Regions from separate parts of the Paenibacillus sp. FSL H8-0168 genome, predicted to be linked through region 1. Evidence: predicted binding sites of a transcription regulator. Region 1 holds the regulator's gene; each other region holds the start of a gene.
The links. The regulator Rex, encoded in region 1, represses fermentation and respiration genes when NADH is low (regulators of the CRP and FNR family bind a similar motif). The targets are predictions, from matches to a motif close to TTGTGAAATATTTCACAA.
Positions count from the first base shown of each region.

Region 2: a site for Rex is predicted at 2,790-2,807, ahead of MHI21_RS21620 (cytochrome ubiquinol oxidase subunit I). Genes of this name have one in related genera too.
Region 3: a site for Rex is predicted at 2,105-2,122, ahead of adhE (bifunctional acetaldehyde-CoA/alcohol dehydrogenase). Genes of this name have one in related genera too.
Region 4: a site for Rex is predicted at 2,130-2,147, ahead of MHI21_RS23565 (formate/nitrite transporter family protein). Genes of this name have one in related genera too.

Region 1 is NZ_CP151948.1:3,372,000-3,376,409, forward strand. It holds gene MHI21_RS14875 (DUF5590 domain-containing protein) at 159-683, opposite strand; gene MHI21_RS14880 (amidohydrolase) at 721-2,022, opposite strand; gene MHI21_RS14885 (redox-sensing transcriptional repressor Rex) at 2,009-2,662, opposite strand; gene dinG (ATP-dependent DNA helicase DinG) at 2,707-4,410, opposite strand, start outside.
Region 2 is NZ_CP151948.1:4,856,339-4,860,748, forward strand. It holds gene cydD (thiol reductant ABC exporter subunit CydD) at 1-313, opposite strand, end outside; gene cydB (cytochrome d ubiquinol oxidase subunit II) at 313-1,326, opposite strand; gene MHI21_RS21620 (cytochrome ubiquinol oxidase subunit I) at 1,313-2,719, opposite strand; gene MHI21_RS21625 (response regulator transcription factor) at 3,124-4,410, opposite strand, start outside.
Region 3 is NZ_CP151948.1:3,532,663-3,537,072, forward strand. It holds gene adhE (bifunctional acetaldehyde-CoA/alcohol dehydrogenase) at 1-2,029, opposite strand, end outside; gene MHI21_RS15715 (Crp/Fnr family transcriptional regulator) at 2,288-3,004, shown strand; gene MHI21_RS15720 (class III extradiol ring-cleavage dioxygenase) at 3,144-3,911, opposite strand.
Region 4 is NZ_CP151948.1:5,334,813-5,339,222, forward strand. It holds gene MHI21_RS23560 (molybdopterin oxidoreductase family protein) at 1-849, opposite strand, end outside; gene MHI21_RS23565 (formate/nitrite transporter family protein) at 1,222-2,055, opposite strand; gene MHI21_RS23570 (FAD-dependent oxidoreductase) at 2,442-3,803, opposite strand; gene MHI21_RS23575 (glutathione peroxidase) at 4,195-4,410, opposite strand, start outside.

The DNA.
Region 1 (4,410 bases):
AGATGGATAGGTAAAGATGCTTCACTGGTTTTCAGCCCATTTTACGACATAGCAAGACTAAAAGACGTAAATACGATTTCCATCGCATTTACGTCTTTTTCTTGAGTTTTCAATTATTTACTAGTCATTCATTCCACATCTGCTAATCCTCAACCAGCTCAGTTATTGGGCAAAGTATATTTCACACCTGTCGCTACCCCATCTGAGAAACGATAAAAGCTGTAGTAATGATGACTTCCATCATCGTAAAACAACTGCCACACATATTCGCCATTGAACACACTCGGCTGAAGCCTTACAATTTTTGCACCTGGAAGCTGCTGTTGAATTATTGCCGTCATTTTTTGCTCATCGACTCCATTCTTCAGCAGTTCGGTGTGAACACCGCTATTATCTGCGGCAGGTACGTTAGGTTGTCCTTCCACTTTTTGAAAAGGAACCCACACCATTATATTTTCATTCTGTGCATTTTTCCCTTGAACCACCCAATATACCTGATCCCACACAGACTTCCATGTTTGAGTCGTGCTAACCAGACCACCTGATTGCTTGGCCTTAATGATAGCGGCATTTTTCTCAGCCACCTGGCCTTGAGTAACATAGGAATAATACCAGAAAATGCTGACCAGGATCAGTATTACGGCCAAAATGGCGACCGCTATCCACTTTTTCTTATTTTTCAAACCCGTGCTTCCTCTCTAAGGGGATGTGACACCTGAATTAGCGCGACAGCAGCCCTTCAAAGGCGGCTTGTGCCTCATGTTTGATGCGTTCCTCGTCCATAGTCAGGCATTCGCCGTTTTTCACAACCTGACGACCGTCTACCCATACGTGAACCACGTCTTTGGCGCTTGCTGAGTATACCGCATGGGAAATAAGATCTGTACGCGGCAAGAAATGTGCCTGATTCAGATCCAGCGCGATAAAGTCAGCCTTGTTGCCTGCTGCCAACGCTCCTACTTCTTTTAAACCAATTGACTTTGCACCGTATTCTGTTGCCAGACGCAGCGCTTCACTCGCAGGAACTGCCGTAGGGTCACCAGATACACCCTTGTGAATAAGTGCTGCCAGACGCATTTCCTCGAACATATCCAGGTTATTATTACTGGCAGGACCATCCGTTCCGAGAGAAACGGTAACCCCTGCACGCAGCAATTCAGGCACTCTTGCCACACCACTTGCCAGCTTCAAGTTGCTACCTGGGTTGTGCGAAACCGCTACACCACGTTCAGCCAGTAAAGCTATTTCTTCGTCATTCAAATGAACGCCATGGGCAACAAGCGAAGGACGGGAGAAAAAGCCAAGCTTATCCAAGTGTGCAACTGGACGCAAACCGTAGTCACGTACGTTTTGCTCCACTTCGGCGATCGTCTCAGACATGTGCGTATGCAGCGGCAAATCCAGATCATGCGCAGCTTGTACGAATTTTTCAATAAACGCAGGTGGACAGGTGTATGGCGCATGCGGTGACATCATCGTTGTAATACGCCCGTCTGCTTTACCATGCCAGTTACGCGCAAAAGTTACGGCCTCAGCCAGCTTGATTCGCTGTTCTTCCTCCGAACATAGTCCAATTGCTCCACGCATCAGACTTGCACGAATACCTGACTCTTCAGCCACACGAGCCACCTCATCCATATGATCGTACATGTCCAGGAAGGTCGTTGTACCACCTTTCAGCATTTCCAGCACAGACAACGACGTACCCCAGTACACATCCGTAGATGTAAACTTGGCTTCCATAGGCCACATTTTTTCCTGAAGCCATACCTGAAGTGCCAAGTCATCTCCATGCCCACGCAGCAGAGACATCGCCGCATGACCATGAGTATTAATCAGACCAGGTAAAAACAAAAGCCCCTTACCATCGATCGCTTCCGTCTCTTCCTCACCCGAAGGCAATGTCTCGCCAATGTAAGTAATGCGGCTATCTTCTACAATCATAGTACCATGGATTACCCCAGCTTCTGGTCCATTTACGGCAAAAGAGCCGTTTTTAATCATCCATTTATTCACTGTCATATTGTGTTTCTTCCTTTCCGTCCTCCAAATAATAAGCGAGGCTAAGCAAATCAGTTGTAAAGTCTGTGGCATGAATCCGAATGTTGGCCGGTGCCTTGAGAGTAGTCGGTGCAAAGTTCAGGATCGCTCCAATTCCGCTCTCAATAAGCCTGTCAGCCACGTGCTGTGCTTCAAAATCAGGTACGGTAATAATCCCGATTCGAATGTTTTTTTCTCTCACAGTCGCTTCCAGTTCATCCATCGGTTGCACGACCAATGTATTGATCTTGGTCCCTACCTTATCCGGAAACGCATCAAATACCGCTACAATCTTCATATTGTCTTTTAAATAAGCGTTATAATTCGAAAGGGCTTGCCCCAGATTACCCGCTCCGACCAATACTACATTAATTTGCTGATCGATTTTCAGGATATGGCGTATTTTCTCAATTAGATAAGAAACATCATAACCGATACCCTTCCGACCAAAATCTCCAAAATAGGCGAGATCTTTACGGATTTGGGCCGGGTTCAAATCTAGCCTCTGTCCCAACTCTTGAGAAGAGACCGTAGCCACCTCCCGTTTGTGAAGTGCATTCAGATAACGTAAATATACGGGTAACCTCCGTACGACAGCCTCTGAAATTTTATCTGATTTCATACTTGCTCCCCCTAATTGTAACGAACATACTTAGTGTCCGTCCGTTATGCCTCGGTCTCCGGGGCGGATTGGAGCCATTCGGCGATGCGGGGCACCATTTGCTCCGATGGCATATGCTCCATTTTTGGTCCCGGTAACGAGTACAAAAAGTGCTTTCCGTAATAGGATTCGATCACACGCGTATCGTAAACGATAACGACCCCGTGGTCGCTCGCTGTACGAACCAACCGACCAAATCCCTGTTTGAAGCGAATGACCGCTTGTGGTACAGACAGCTTCATAAATGGATTCTTCTTCTGCTGCTGGAGCAGCTCGCTTTTTGCCTCCAGCAACGGGTGATTCGGCGGTTGAAATGGCAAGCGAACAATGGCTAGACAAGTCAGAGCCTTCCCCGGAATATCGACGCCTTCCCAGAAGCTGCTGGTTCCCAGCAATACAGAAGCTTTGGCTTCCTGAAAACGGCGGGTTAGCTTGCTGCGACTCCCACTGTCCACTCCTTGTCCCAGCACAGTAATTTCGCTGGATGCTAAGGCCTCTTTGAGCGGCTCATACACTTGCCGGAGCATCCGATAGGAAGTAAACAGAACGAGCATTCTCCCCCGCGTCGCCTGAGCAGTCGCTCCTAGAGAGCTAACGAGCATATCTACAAAGTGTGCATCTCCTACACTGCCCTTCACGCTTGGGAAATCCCGTGGAATGACCAGCAACACCTGATCCCTGTAATTAAAGGGTGACGGGAGCTGCGAAGTCATCAGCCGCTCTTGATCTGCGGCCTCCTGCAAGCCAAGCTGATCGATCATGTACTGAAACGACTTATCTACCGATAAGGTAGCAGACGTCAGAATGATGCTTCTTTTTTTGTCAAAAAACATTTCTTTCAACTGGCGGCTCACATCGACGGGCACTGCATAAAATTGTAATGATTTACTGCGGAATTGCCCACTCGCTTCTAGCCAGTATACGGTTGTTTCATCATCGAGTCGCATAAAAAAGCGCAAATTTTCTCGAATCCCCGCCAGATCCTTGAGCAGACCCGTGATATCTGTAATAAGGCTATCCGCCGCATAATCGTCATGTTCTTCCTTGACGTCCAGCATCAGCTTGTCGCCCTTGCGCAAAATTTCACTCATCGTTACATATAGCTGATTTTCCAAAGCCCCCGCCTGATCCCACTTTGCAGGCTTGGCTGAAGGTTTGAGACGGGAAGAAAACTGTCCTGTTTCACCCGGTGTCGCATCGCTTCGCTCTGGCAACATGCCAAACAGCTTATCGCTTAGCAGGTCCCAAGTTTCCTTAACCTCTAACACGAGCGGATACATCTGATCGATGGTTGAGGCCCAATCCGTCGACTTCTCGTGCCCCGATTTCGCCAACTGTTGACGAAGTGAGGGCAGTTGTCCATTCTTGCTGTCTTTGAACAGTCGCGTCAGTGTATGCACGAGTGTGAAATATTTCATATGCATACCTAGGTGCTTACCAGCTACTTCCTCCAGGTGATGGGCTTCATCAATCACCAGATGTTCATAGCTCGGCAACAACTGGTGACTAGCTTTGACGTCTGTAAACAACTTAGAGTGATTCGTAATAACAACATCCGCTATCCCTGCTTCATGGCGTGCACGATGATAATAGCATTTGCGGAACCATGGGCAAGAACGACCAAGACAGGACTCTGAATCACTCGCCACCGTTTCCCAGAAATCTCCACCACGGTTGCTCAGATTCAGTTCTTCATCATCACCGGTTTC
Region 2 (4,410 bases), 1.5 Mb from region 1:
CTGCAAAACCCGGCCCCCGTTCGAACAAACGTGCAAGCAGACGCTCCCGTAAGGAAGCGCCTGAAACTTCGGCAAAACGGCCGGCTGTCCGGCGTTGCAGCCAGATCATCGTATGCCTCATTGCAAAAGCTGCGAAAAACAACGCCAGCGACGGCCAAGCCATCACCAGCGGATTTTTATCAAATAAAATCGTAACAGCCTTTGCTAAGAAGATTGCTTGTGCAATCACAGCGGCCCCCTGGAGCAGGGAAAGGGCAGCCAGTAGCAGCATCACTGGCCGAATGCCCTTTAATTCAAACCATGCCTTATCCATTAGTATTCCAAATGATCCTTCTCACTGAGGCGCTTATGGAAAACAAAATAGCTCCACGCCTGATAAGCCAGCACAAAGGGTAAAAGCGTTGCTGCAACAATCGTCATGGCTTTCAGTGTGTAATGACTGGAGCTTGCATTATAAATCGTCAAATCAAAAGCACTGTTAATCGAGCTCACCATAAATCTTGGGAACAAACCGACGAATAACGAAACGAAGGTCAGTAAAATCACTGCACCTGTCATCCCGAAGGCCCATCCTTCGCGGCGCTGCTTCAGGAAGTACCATGTCAGCACATAGGCGACAATTCCCACTGCTACCGCAGCATACATAAAGGGACCGCGACGTGCAAATAAATCCGTTGCAAAATAAGTCCATACCACCATGCCCACAAGTAAAATGCCCAATACCGGAAGAAACTTGGACGCAATCACACGAGCGCGATCCCGTACTTCTCCAATCGTCCGCAGGGAAATAAACGTCAGTCCGTGCATTAGACACATTCCGACCACTGTCAGTCCAATCCATATGGTGTATCCATTGAATACATCGGAAAATCCAGCTTTCAAATCCATGTTTTGCTGAATAGGTACACCTTTCACCAAAGCCGCAAAAGCCATACCGAACAGCATCGGCGGTAGAAAGCTACCAATCAGAATGCAGGCATCCCACGTTCCTGTCCACCATTTCCCTTCAGCCTTGCCGCGGAACTCAAAAGAAACTCCACGCAAGATCAAACCTAGCAAAATAAAGACAAATACCAGATAATATCCGCTGAACATAGTTGCATAAAAATGCGGGAAAGCGGCAAACATCGCACCTGCTGCTGTAATCAGCCACACTTCGTTGGCATCCCAAAATGGACCAATCGTATTGATCATCAAACGTTTTTGTTGGTCATTGCGCGGTACCAATCCCGTGGCCATCCCCACGCCAAAATCAAAGCCCTCCAGAAAAAAGAAACCAGTAAACAACACTGCGATCAATAAGAACCATAAATCATTTAGCGACAATGGTGTCACCCCCTTGAGCAAAAGGATCATGAATTACCGTTTGCTGATGCGGCTCAATATCTGGACCTTTGCGAGCCGTACGGTAAAACAGAAACGCCAGCACACCTGTTAAAATTAAATACAATGTGGTAAATGAGATGAACGAGAACAACACTTCTCCAGCCACAACAGTAGGCGAAACAGAATCTTTCGTTTGAAGTAAACCAAATACAGTCCACGGTTGGCGACCTATTTCAGTCATGATCCAACCTGAAGTATTCCCAATGAATGGAAGGGATATCCCCCATATCATAAGACGGAAGAACCAGCGATGTGAACCTTCCAACTTTTTACGGAACGTCAGGTAAGCTCCGTATAAAGCGAGTGCAATCATGCCACATCCCGCCGCAATCATAATGCGGAAGCTCCAGAACGTGGTTCTTACTGGCGGGATATAATCTCCCGGACCATAGGTTTTCTCATATTCTGCCTGAAGCTCATTCATACCAGGCACAGAGCCGGTAAATTTACTATAGGATAGAAAACTCAAAGCAAAAGGAACTTTAATCTCAAAGGTATTTTCCTTGTTTCCAGGATCAATCCATGCGATAACTGTCCAAGGAGCGGGGTCACCGCTGTTCTCCCATAAGCCCTCACTGGCAGCCATCTTCATCGGTTGTGTTTTCACTAAATATTGAGCCTGACCATGACCAAACAAAGGAATAGCTATGGCGCTGATTAAGGCAACAATAATGCTCAATTTGAAAGAAGGTTTAAAAAAGTCCATATTCTTTTTTTGCATCAGCTTCCATGCACTGATACCCGCGATCAGAAATGCTCCTGTCGCAAAAGCAGCAAACAGCGTATGGGGAAATTCCCATAGCAGTTGTTCGTTCGTTAGCAGAGCGGCAAAATCTTTCATTTCTGCACGTCCATTTTGAATCTCATATCCTACGGGACGCTGCATGAATGAATTAGCAGCTAGAATCCACAATGCCGATAACATCGTACCGATAGATACCAACCACATACAGATTAAATGGACCGTTTTGGACAATCTTTCCCAACCGAATACCCATAATCCGATAAACGTCGATTCTAGAAAAAATGCAAGCAATGCTTCAATCGCCAGCGGCGTACCGAATACATCACCGACAAAACGGGAAAAGTCCGACCAGTTCATCCCGAACTGGAATTCTTGCAAAATCCCGGTGACTACGCCCAGTGCAAAGTTAATCAGCAGAAACGTTCCCCAGAATTGAGCCATTTTTTTGTACAAGTCATTTTTCTTGATAACATACATAGTCTCCATAATTGCCACCAATAACGACAATCCAATAGAGATCGGCACATAAACAAAGTGAAGAATCGTTGTGGTTGCAAACTGCAACCGTGCCAAATCCAATACGTCCATGATGTTGCTCCTCCCCCTGCACTTCTCTTAACAATGATTTATAGTGTCTGTAATCTGAAGTCTTCTACATTTGTGATAGTATTCACATTCTTACATATGCAGCGGTCACTTTTTAGAAAATGACTCACTCCGTACCTTCACCATGGCTGTCATGATCCGGCTTCAGATTATCCCCATTATATAGAATAAATTTAAATGAAATAGAATCGAAAATGTGAACATCGTGTCGAAGCTGTGTCATAATGGTGTCGATTTGATGAAAACGCCCTAAACTCCATAATAAATGTGACATTTTCGATTGATCTATCCATTTTTTCACCATAAAAAAAGAGCCTCTCTTCGTTCGAAGGTTATACCTCCGACATCTGCAAGAGAGACTTCATAGCGTTAAACCTAGGAATCTATCAACAGCCATCTGTTCCTCCATTCTTTTGAACCCGATTACGGTAGGAGGAAGGTGACATTCCAGCATACTTTTTAAATTTACTATGAAAATAATCTGCATTCGCATATCCCACGCGTTCCGCCACCTGGTGTACCTTAATTCCTTGTGCAAGCAATTCCCTTGCTCGCTCAATCCTCACCTTATCCAGATAGGCATTAAAGGCCTCGCCAGTATGACTTTTGAACAGTTTGCCCAAATATCCACTATTGTAATTGAACATATCTGCCAGTAACTCCAGTCGCAAATTTTCATCATAATGACTATGTATAAAGTCAATCATTTGTTTCATGATGATGCCCTTGCCACCAGATTCAGTCTGGCCAATCCATTGCAACACATGCTCCAGCGAGTGATCCACCAGCTCGCCCAATGTGGAATAAGCATATACATCGGTTATAAAGCTGGAGTGCTCCTCCACCACGGTTCGGCTGTGATCCTGTCCGGCTGCATACTTGTTCAACGCCAGTGTGAATGTTTGGGCGAACGCCGCCTTGATTGCAGATTCTGTGCGATAAATCCGTGGAAATTGGTCTTCCATTTCCTTAATGACACGGGTTGCAGCTTCACTATTAGCCATATCTAGCGCATAGTACAGCTTTTCTGCATAACGTAGGGGATCATTTGTAGCACGATCAGACGCTCCACTCATTTCAGCCTCAACTGTCTCCAATTCGTGTAGGTCTCCAGAAAGCAAGACTCTTTCTGCCCGGAACAAAAACGTACGTTCTAACAATCGTAGTGCCTGCTCAAAAGATCTGGGAATGTCGTTAAGAATGGATACAGGATCACCGGCAGCCACATAAATTTCCGTTGCCCACGGCTTTAGCTCCTGTCGCCAAGCAGCCAGTAACTGAAAAGCATCTTTCTCCGTTTTTAACGTGGCGGGAAGCAAAAGACCCATATATATTCCAGCCTCAAACACGATACCTCTGCCCTGCTCATGGCACAATTCCGTTAGCCGCTGCTTTGCTGCCGACTGCCGAGCTTGCCGATCCCAGTCAGGAATACGTAAATCCAGCAGAATAACCTGATAGCTACTCCAGTCCAACGCTGGTAACGCAGGCTGTTGTCCATGTTTTCCGTTACCGCTTTGATGTTCAGCTTGCTCGGATGCTTTGTGCGGAGAATCGCTGCTTTCTACGGCATTACGAGCATGCTCTCGATGAACCGGAAACAATAATGCTTCGATCCAATTACGCTCATGGGAAGGCGTACTTCCCCATTTACCGTCTTCTTTCTCGTCCTC
Region 3 (4,410 bases), 160 kb from region 1:
AGTCATTAGCCATTACGGACACGTAAGCCTCGATAGCATGTGTCAGAACGTCCATACCTGTGTCCGCTACAGCTGTTTTAGGCAGCGAATATACAAACACTGGGTCAATAATTGCCACATCAGGAGTCAACTCATAGTCAGCCAGCGGGTACTTCGTGTTGCCCAGGTTTTTGTCCGTAATTACTGCGAACGATGTAACTTCGGACCCTGTACCCGAGGTTGTAGGGATAGCTACAAATTGTGCTTTTTGACCCAAACGTGGGTACTTGTAAATCCGTTTACGGATATCCATGAATTTTTGTTTTAAGTTATTGAAATCAGTATCTGGATATTCATAGAACATCCACATGCCTTTAGCCGCATCCATTGGCGAACCGCCGCCCAGTGCGATGATGCAATCCGGTTGGAAACGTCTCATCATTTCAGTACCACGTTCTACCGTAACTGTCGATGGATCTGGCTCTACTTCAGAGAACACTTCGATAGCTACTGGTGTTTGGCGTTGATGCAGATAATGAATAACACGATCTACATATCCCAGTTGTACCATCATAGGGTCCGTGATAATGGCTACACGTGTGATATCAGGCATTTTAGCAAGATACTGTGTCGAATTTTTCTCAAAATAGATTTTGGAAGGTACTTTGAACCATTGCATATTCACCGTCCGTTTCGCCACCCTTTTCACATTAATCAAATTGACTGCCGATACGTTCGACGAAGTCGAGTTACGACCGTACGAACCGCAACCGAGTGTCAACGAAGGAAGGTTGGTGTTGTAAATGTCGCCAATCGCACCATGTGTGGAAGGTGCATTTACAATGATACGTCCTGTTTGCAGACGGTTTGCGAAGCGAGCGATAACGTCCTCATCGTTCGAATGAATAGCGGACGAGTGGCCCATGCCCCCGAATTCCACGACTTCAGCAGCGCGTTGAATACCTTGTTCTGCATTTTTTACTTTATAGCAAGCCAATACAGGACTCAATTTTTCCGCAGACAATGGGAATTTTGTTCCTACCCCTTCAATCTCAGCGACCAAAATTTTAGTTCCTGCTGGTACTGTGATACCACTCATTTCAGCAATTTTCACAGCAGACTGCCCGACGATAGCTGGGTTCACTGCACATTTCTCGACATTCATAGCTCCTTGAGTGAGCTTAGCTGCTTCTTCTTTATTTACAAAATAGCAGCCGTTAGCGATCATCAATTTTTTCACTTGTTCGAAGATTGGCTCTTCGATAATAACCGCTTGCTCGGAAGCACAAATCATACCGTTGTCGAAAGATTTAGAGAGGATGAGATCGTTCACAGCCTGCTTGATGTCTGCTGTTTTTTCAATAAAGCAAGGCACGTTACCTGGGCCTACACCCAGAGCAGGTTTACCGCAGCTATATGCCGCCTTAACCATGCCTGATCCACCAGTTGCCAGAATCAGCGCCACATCAGGGTGGTTCATCAGTACATTGGTCTTATCCATCGAAGGTGCTTCAATCCATTGAATACAATCAGCTGGAGCACCATGTTTAACAGCTGCTTCGAGCAAGACGCGGGCTGCTTCCGCACTACACGATTGAGCAGATGGATGGAAACCGAAAATGATTGGGTTACGTGTTTTAATGGCAATCAACGCTTTGAACATCGTAGTCGAAGTCGGGTTTGTCACTGGAGTGATCCCCATGATAATTCCGACTGGCTCTGCTATCTTTTGAAAACTCTCAAAATCATTGTCCTCAATGACACCGACGGTTTTTTCATTTTTGATACTATGATAGACATATTCTGTTGCAAACATGTTTTTGGTGATTTTGTCCTCGTACACACCGCGTCCTGTTTCTTCAACAGCCATCTTCGCCAGGTACATGTGTTTATCCATCCCTGCAAGTGCCATAGCTTGTACGATTTCGTCAATCTGTTCCTGATTCATACTCATGAAAGCTTGCTGTGCCCGGTTTCCCCGGTCAATCAGCGTTTGAATATACTGCTCTGCGCTTTGCTCTTTTTGGATAACCTCGTTTTTAACAGCCATTTCCCTCATCCTCCTGTTATCTCGTGTACTATCTCTTGTTCACGCACTGATCGTAACACAGCTTTTCAAGATATATTGTGATTTTTTTCACAATCTATTTAAAATTTTATTTTATGAAGTGAATTAAATCACAAAGTTTGGAATTCTGCCACTTTTCCCCCCTCTTCTTGCCCCAAAAACTCATTGCACAGGTATATAATGAATTTGAATTGATCAAGTTGCAGATAAAAAACATAGGATACAAAGGGGAAATGGACGATGAGAAACCCTACAAATGTAATGGAAGCCCGCGGCAACACCTGTTGCTTCTCGGAGGCCAGCTTCAACCGATTGCAAGTGATGATGAAAGATCGAGTTATGCCAGAAAGCTCGCATCTGTTCTGGGAAGGAGATACAGCGGATAAGCTGTTTTATATTAAGCGCGGACGCGTGAAAGTAACCAAAACAACGGATGAGGGTAAGGAACTTATTCTATATATGTATCAAAGCGGCGATCTTGTTGGTCAAGCTGATCCATTTTTCGGCACCAAGCATTCCTTTTCTGCTGAGGTTCTGGAAGACAGTGATATTGGCGTAATCGATCATACAGATCTGGAGCTGCTTATTTGCCAACATTGTGATTTTGCGATTGATTTTATGAAATGGATGGGTTCGCATCACCGCATTACTCAGACTAAGTTCCGCGATTTGATGATGTACGGCAAGCCAGGCGCTTTATGTTCGACACTCATCCGTCTATGCAATACCTATGGTGAGCCTCACGGCGAACATATCCTGATTCATAAGAAAATTACTCATACTGACTTATCTAATATGATCGGTGCGACCCGGGAAAGCGTAAACCGGATGCTTAGTGATCTACGTAAGAAAAATGCAGTAGAATACGATAATGGCATGATTGTTGTCAAGGATTTGGAAATGCTGCAAGGCGTATGTCATTGTGAATTGTGCCCTCGTGAGATTTGCCGGATATAATAAATTGTTTTTTATGTAAAAGGGAGTGTTATAAGCCATTATAGCTTATAACACTCCCTAATTTATTTCCACTCCCCTACTTATACAGGAGCAGTAGCGAAGCATTTTAACAATAGTTATTCTTCTGTCAACACACTTTTTAAAACTGTAAGCATAGATAACTTAAATTCCCCATCTCATAGCTTCTATGGATGACCTTGGCTTTGTTTGCAGGATTGCCACTCCCCATTGCAATAAACAACGGTACAAAGTGCTCTGCTCTTGGTACCGCCTGGCGAGCATACGGCGCTTCGCTTTCATAGTGATCCAAAGCCTCTATATCTCTACTTTGCACTTTTTCAATAATCCAATTATCAAAATCTATAGCCCAAGGTTCTGTTTTCGTTTCCCCCCATTTGACGATACGCAGATTATGAACAGTCACTCCACTGCCAATGACCAGAATATCCTGTTCTCCCAGTCCACGTAGCACTTCACCAATGACATATTGTGCTTTGGGCGAGAGATATGGATTTACAGAGATCTGAACTATCGGAATGTCTGCCTCAGGATACATACGATGCAACAATGTCCAGGATCCATGATCCAGTCCCCTCACCCGATCAGTTTGTACGTCAATACCCTTTTGTTCATATAATTTTTCCAACTTATTGGCCAGTTCCACAGAACCATGTGCTGGATATTTCACCGCGTACAGTTCCGGTGGGAAACCACCAAAATCATAAATGGTATCGTACACGTCATCCATCGAACTGATCGTTAACGTTTGCGCTTCCCAATGAGCAGTAAAGATAACAACCGCTTTAGGACGAATGCTTTTCCCCAGTTGCTCTAAAAATGAAGTATAGTCTGTCTGTTCAATAGCAAGCATCGGTGAGCCGTGGGCCAAAAATAAAGATGGCATCATATAAATATCCCCTTGTCATCAATAATTTATTTTATTCATTAAGTAACTTTATGTAAGTAATAGTACATAAGTAACAGAGTTATGTCAACACAGACTCCAACATACACTTAGATCAGTGATTCCATAAATAAAGATTGATATAGGTATAAGGTCATAGTAATATGTAACTAATAAATTTCAAAATTTCACTATACTTCGATACAAAGGACTGGTTTCTATGGAGATACATAATTCTAATTGCCCAAAATGTGGTTCCGTTTTTCGTCAGAACCTTAGAAACCTGTGTAGTACTTGTATTCAGGAAGAAAATATATTCTTAGACCGCTGTTCTAACTATCTATGGAAGCATCCTTCTACTCATACCCGCCAGCTCAGTGATGTAACCGGCACACCTATAGAATTACTCACAGACTGGGTAAGAGCAGGCAAGTTTCCCTCCACATACAGTCAGCTCGATTATCCTTGTGAGTCCTGCCGTTCCCCTATTTATGCAGGAAGA
Region 4 (4,410 bases), 2.0 Mb from region 1:
AACATGCTCGCGCAGTTCCTCATGGCCTACCGTGTAGCGATGTAAAAATTCGTCGTCCGTCAGTCCCTGAGCGAACAGTACATTCATAACACCCAGCGCGAGCGCCGTATCCGTCCCCGGATATAACGGAATGAACCAATCCGCCCATTGCGCCGTCCGGTTGCGATGAACGTCAATAACGACCACCTTAGCACCTTTTTTACGTGCTTTCTCAGCCAAAACGACCTGATGCATGTTGGTGCTAATGACATTTCCACCCCACACAATAATGAGGTCTGCATCCTCCGTGTCCTCCGGGCTGGTGCCGCCCTTAAAACCCATAACGGACGCCCAGCCTTCATTCCCTGCCACGCTACATATCGTCTGATCCAGTTGGCTTGAACCCAGCGCATTAAAAAATCTGCGGTCCATTCCATCCACACTCAATACGCCCATATTGCCATAAAAGCTGTAGGGGAGAATAGATTCCGGTCCGTCCATACGTATCAGCTCCTTGAACCGACCTGTAATGGTATCGACTGCCTCCTCCCAGCTAATACGTTCAAATTTTCCTTCTCCTTTGGGGCCTATACGTTTCAACGGATAGAGCACCCGATCAGGATCATATACCCGCTCCGTCATATTGCGAACTTTGTTACAAATAGCCCCTTTGGTAATAGGATGATCCGGGTTCCCAGTCACCTTGACTATCTTTCCATTTTCCTTGTGAAGCAGGAGCCCACACGTATCCGGGCAATCTAACGGGCATACAGCTGGAAAGATACCGTCCTGCTGCTCCGTCATCCGCTGCCCCATTTGTAAGTCTTGTTGAAGCGTGGCCTCAGGAGGCGCGCTATTACGATGATCCATAGTGTTGATGCTCCTTTCCGTTACCGTTTCCAAAAATTACACTGATCTTATCATATCCACAGCTTTGGCCTATGGCAAGAGAAGGATTTTCCCACACAGCCGCTCTCCAAAATATTAAAAAAATCCGTCTGCTGCATAGAGCAAAACGGATTTTTTTAGAATCATAATTTTTTTCGACATCCTGTTTCATCATATCTTACCGAGGGTAAAAGAGATCAAGGCATTATGGGACGAGAGCACACTCATCCTCCATGCCAAATCATGGACCACTCCCAAAAAAATCCGCCATGACAGGTTTCGTTCCCCCGGGCCTGTCATGGCGGATTTGCTTTGTTCATTGCTGTTTAAAGTACCGTAATTAAGCTAGATCACTTAACGGATTTGATGTGCAACCGAAGAAGTAGTTGGAGATTCATTCGCTGGAAGTGCGTTGGTTTGAGGCTTTTTCAAATAGGCCAACCAGTAGGCTCCAGCCACAAACAGGCTACCTCCTACCAAATTCCCCAGCCAGACCGGAATGAAGTTCATAACATAATCTGCCCACGAAAAGTGGCCTGCAAAAATAGCCGCCGGAATGAGAAACATATTGGCAACAACGTGCTGAAATCCAATAGCGACAAAGGCCATTGTCGGGAACCAAATCCCCATAATTTTGCCACCGATAGAGTCTGTGCTATATGCCAGCCATACAGCCAGTGCTACGAGCCAGTTACATCCTATACCCGATATAAAAGACTGCAAAAAGCTTTCATGTAGCTTATGTCCTGCCATATCCACCACTTTGTCCAGGTAAGGGCCCGTTTCTGTCAAACCCAGCACATGCCCAAAGAAAAATGCAACGAATAGCGCACCTGCAAAATTACTGAGCGTAATAATCGCCAAATTACGAAGCATGGCTCCTGTCTTAATCCGTCCTGCCCATCTCGCCAAAGGGACCGCCATCATATTGCCGGTCAGCAATTCCCCGCCGGCGATCAAAACTAATACCAGACCTACGGGGAACACCGCAGCTCCAATAAAGGTGGCAATGCTTCCCCATTCTTTAGGCGCACTTGCAATAACACGTATATCCAGCAAAAACCCGAGTGCAATAAATGCACCTGCCAAAAATCCCAGTACCACCGCCACAGTCCACGGGTTGTTCGCCTTGGCCACTCCTGTTTCCACCGTCTTTTCAGCAATTTGCCCCGGTTTATAGCTCGCCATATGTCCCCGCTCCTTTAATATCTTTTCACTAAAATATTCTTCTTTCATATTTTATTTAAAATCAGTGATTATGTTTGTGAAAAAAATCACTTTCTTAACTATAAAAAAACAGCCCTTGGAAAAAGGACTGTCTTTCTGTATTATTACATCTACTGCGCTACTACGCGCTTTACATTTAGTTGTATTCTTCCTTTTCAACTGCTCTCAAGAACCAAATAACTCCACCGAGGCCTACCAGGGCCACGACTACAAGAAAAAGGATATAAAACAAACCCATAAGCTACTTACCCCCTAATCCTTATGCTACTCTATATTGTACTATAAGGATTCGTCCGTACGTCTCAGATTGTTGACAAACTTATGAACAATGTCACAGACAAATCTAATTATACAGTAACTGGGTTCCGTTCGGATATTGTAGGCAATGCTTGCAAGCCTGCTGCATTCAGGAAATTCCAAGGCTTGTTATAATGCGGCTGGAAGAAGAAATCGACAAAGGCCAACTGGTCAATGGTCATATGATTTTGAATGGCTACGGATAGCGTGTTAATGGATTGCGTCAAATCCACCTTCGACATAATTTGAGCCCCCAAAATTCTTCGTGTCTCCTGCTCATATACCACTTTCAGTAATACCTTTTCGGAGGTTGGCATAAATTCAGGCCGGTAGCTGTCCTCAATGGTTACAGCTTCTACAGTCATGCCTTCGTCCGTTGCCGCCGCTTCCGTCAAGCCTGTTCCTGCGATATTGTCTTCGTAAATTTTGATACCCGAAGTTCCTTGGGTTCCCATGTAGGCAATCGTTGGTTGTACCAGATTACGTGCTACCAGCGTACCCATACGAACTGCGTTGGTTGCCAAAGGGATATAAGCCGTTTTACCTGTCGGATTATAGCGGATTGCACAACTATCACCTGCTGCAAACACGTCCGGGCAGCTACTTTGCATATAGTTATCCACAATGATCGCACCGTTAGGCAACATATCTACCTGACCTTTGAGCAGATCCGTTTGAGGTCGGAAACCAATGCAGAGAATAACAAGCTCTGTCTCATATTCTCCTTTAGAGGTCACGACTTTACTCACCTTACCGTTCGTACCCTCAAAACGACTCACCGTCTCGCCAAGTACCAGCTTAATGCCATGTTCCTTCAGGGAACTTTCAATCCGGTCTGTATACTCATGGTCCAAATACTTATTCAATATACGATCAGCACTGTCGATCAGCGTTACGTTTTTACCGTTCATTTGAAAAGCTTCTACCAGTTCAACACCAATGTATCCAGCCCCGACGACTGTAATGTTCTGTACGTGCTGAGCTTTCTCAATGATATCATTGGAATGATTATAGTTTTTACAGAGCAAAATATGATCAAGTTCAATGCCCTCCAGCTTTGGAATAATGGGCCATGATCCTGTGGTCACAATTAATTTATCAAATGTGTCTGTAAATTCTTCACCTGTTTGGAGATTACGTGCATGTAGCGTCTTGCCTGCCGTATCCACACTCGTTACCTCATGAAGCATCTTGGTCACTACACCCAAGTCAGACAGTTGATCTGGAGACGAATAAAACAGGCCGTGTGGATCTTTGACGACACCACCTACATACAGCGCAATACCACAAGATAAAAATGAAATATTATCATTACGCTCGTAAACGGTAATTTCTGCATCTGGATAACATTTAGCTGTGTTGACGATAGCTGCCGTGCCTGCGTGTGTACATCCGATAACTGCTACTTTCATGTTAAATTCCTCCTTGGTGTGTGGGCATAAAATGTATAATAATTGTGAATAGTTTCACGTAACCAGCTCGTTTGCGTTTGTGATTTATTTCACTTCATGCGCTTATTATAGTGTGATATTTTTCACATTACAATAGCTTTTCGTGATATTCACAATTTGTCCACATTTAAAAAAGAAAGGATATACAAAATCAACTGTTTGCTGAAATATTTTTTTGCTTCATTCAGTTTTCCCTGTAAGCCCTCTGATTATGCCCTTGGAGTCGACTTTCACATGATGCGACCACCCTTAAATAAATGCACATGTAGAGAACAAAAAAAGGTCTGTTTCCCGGAGACACGCAGGAAATCAGACCTTTTTAAACATATACTTTGGAGTTAAGGCAAAGCTACTATAGCAATTGCTCAATGGCTGCTTTCATCGCTTCTGGTGACTCCTTCGGTTCAAAACGACCCACAGGTACACCTTCACGATTCACAATGAATTTCGTGAAATTCCACTGAATTGTCCCATCTTCCTGTTCCCCAGGCTGTTGCTTTTTCAAATATTCAAACAGAGGCGCTGTATCCGGTCCGTTGACGTCCACTTTGGCGAATACCGGGAAACT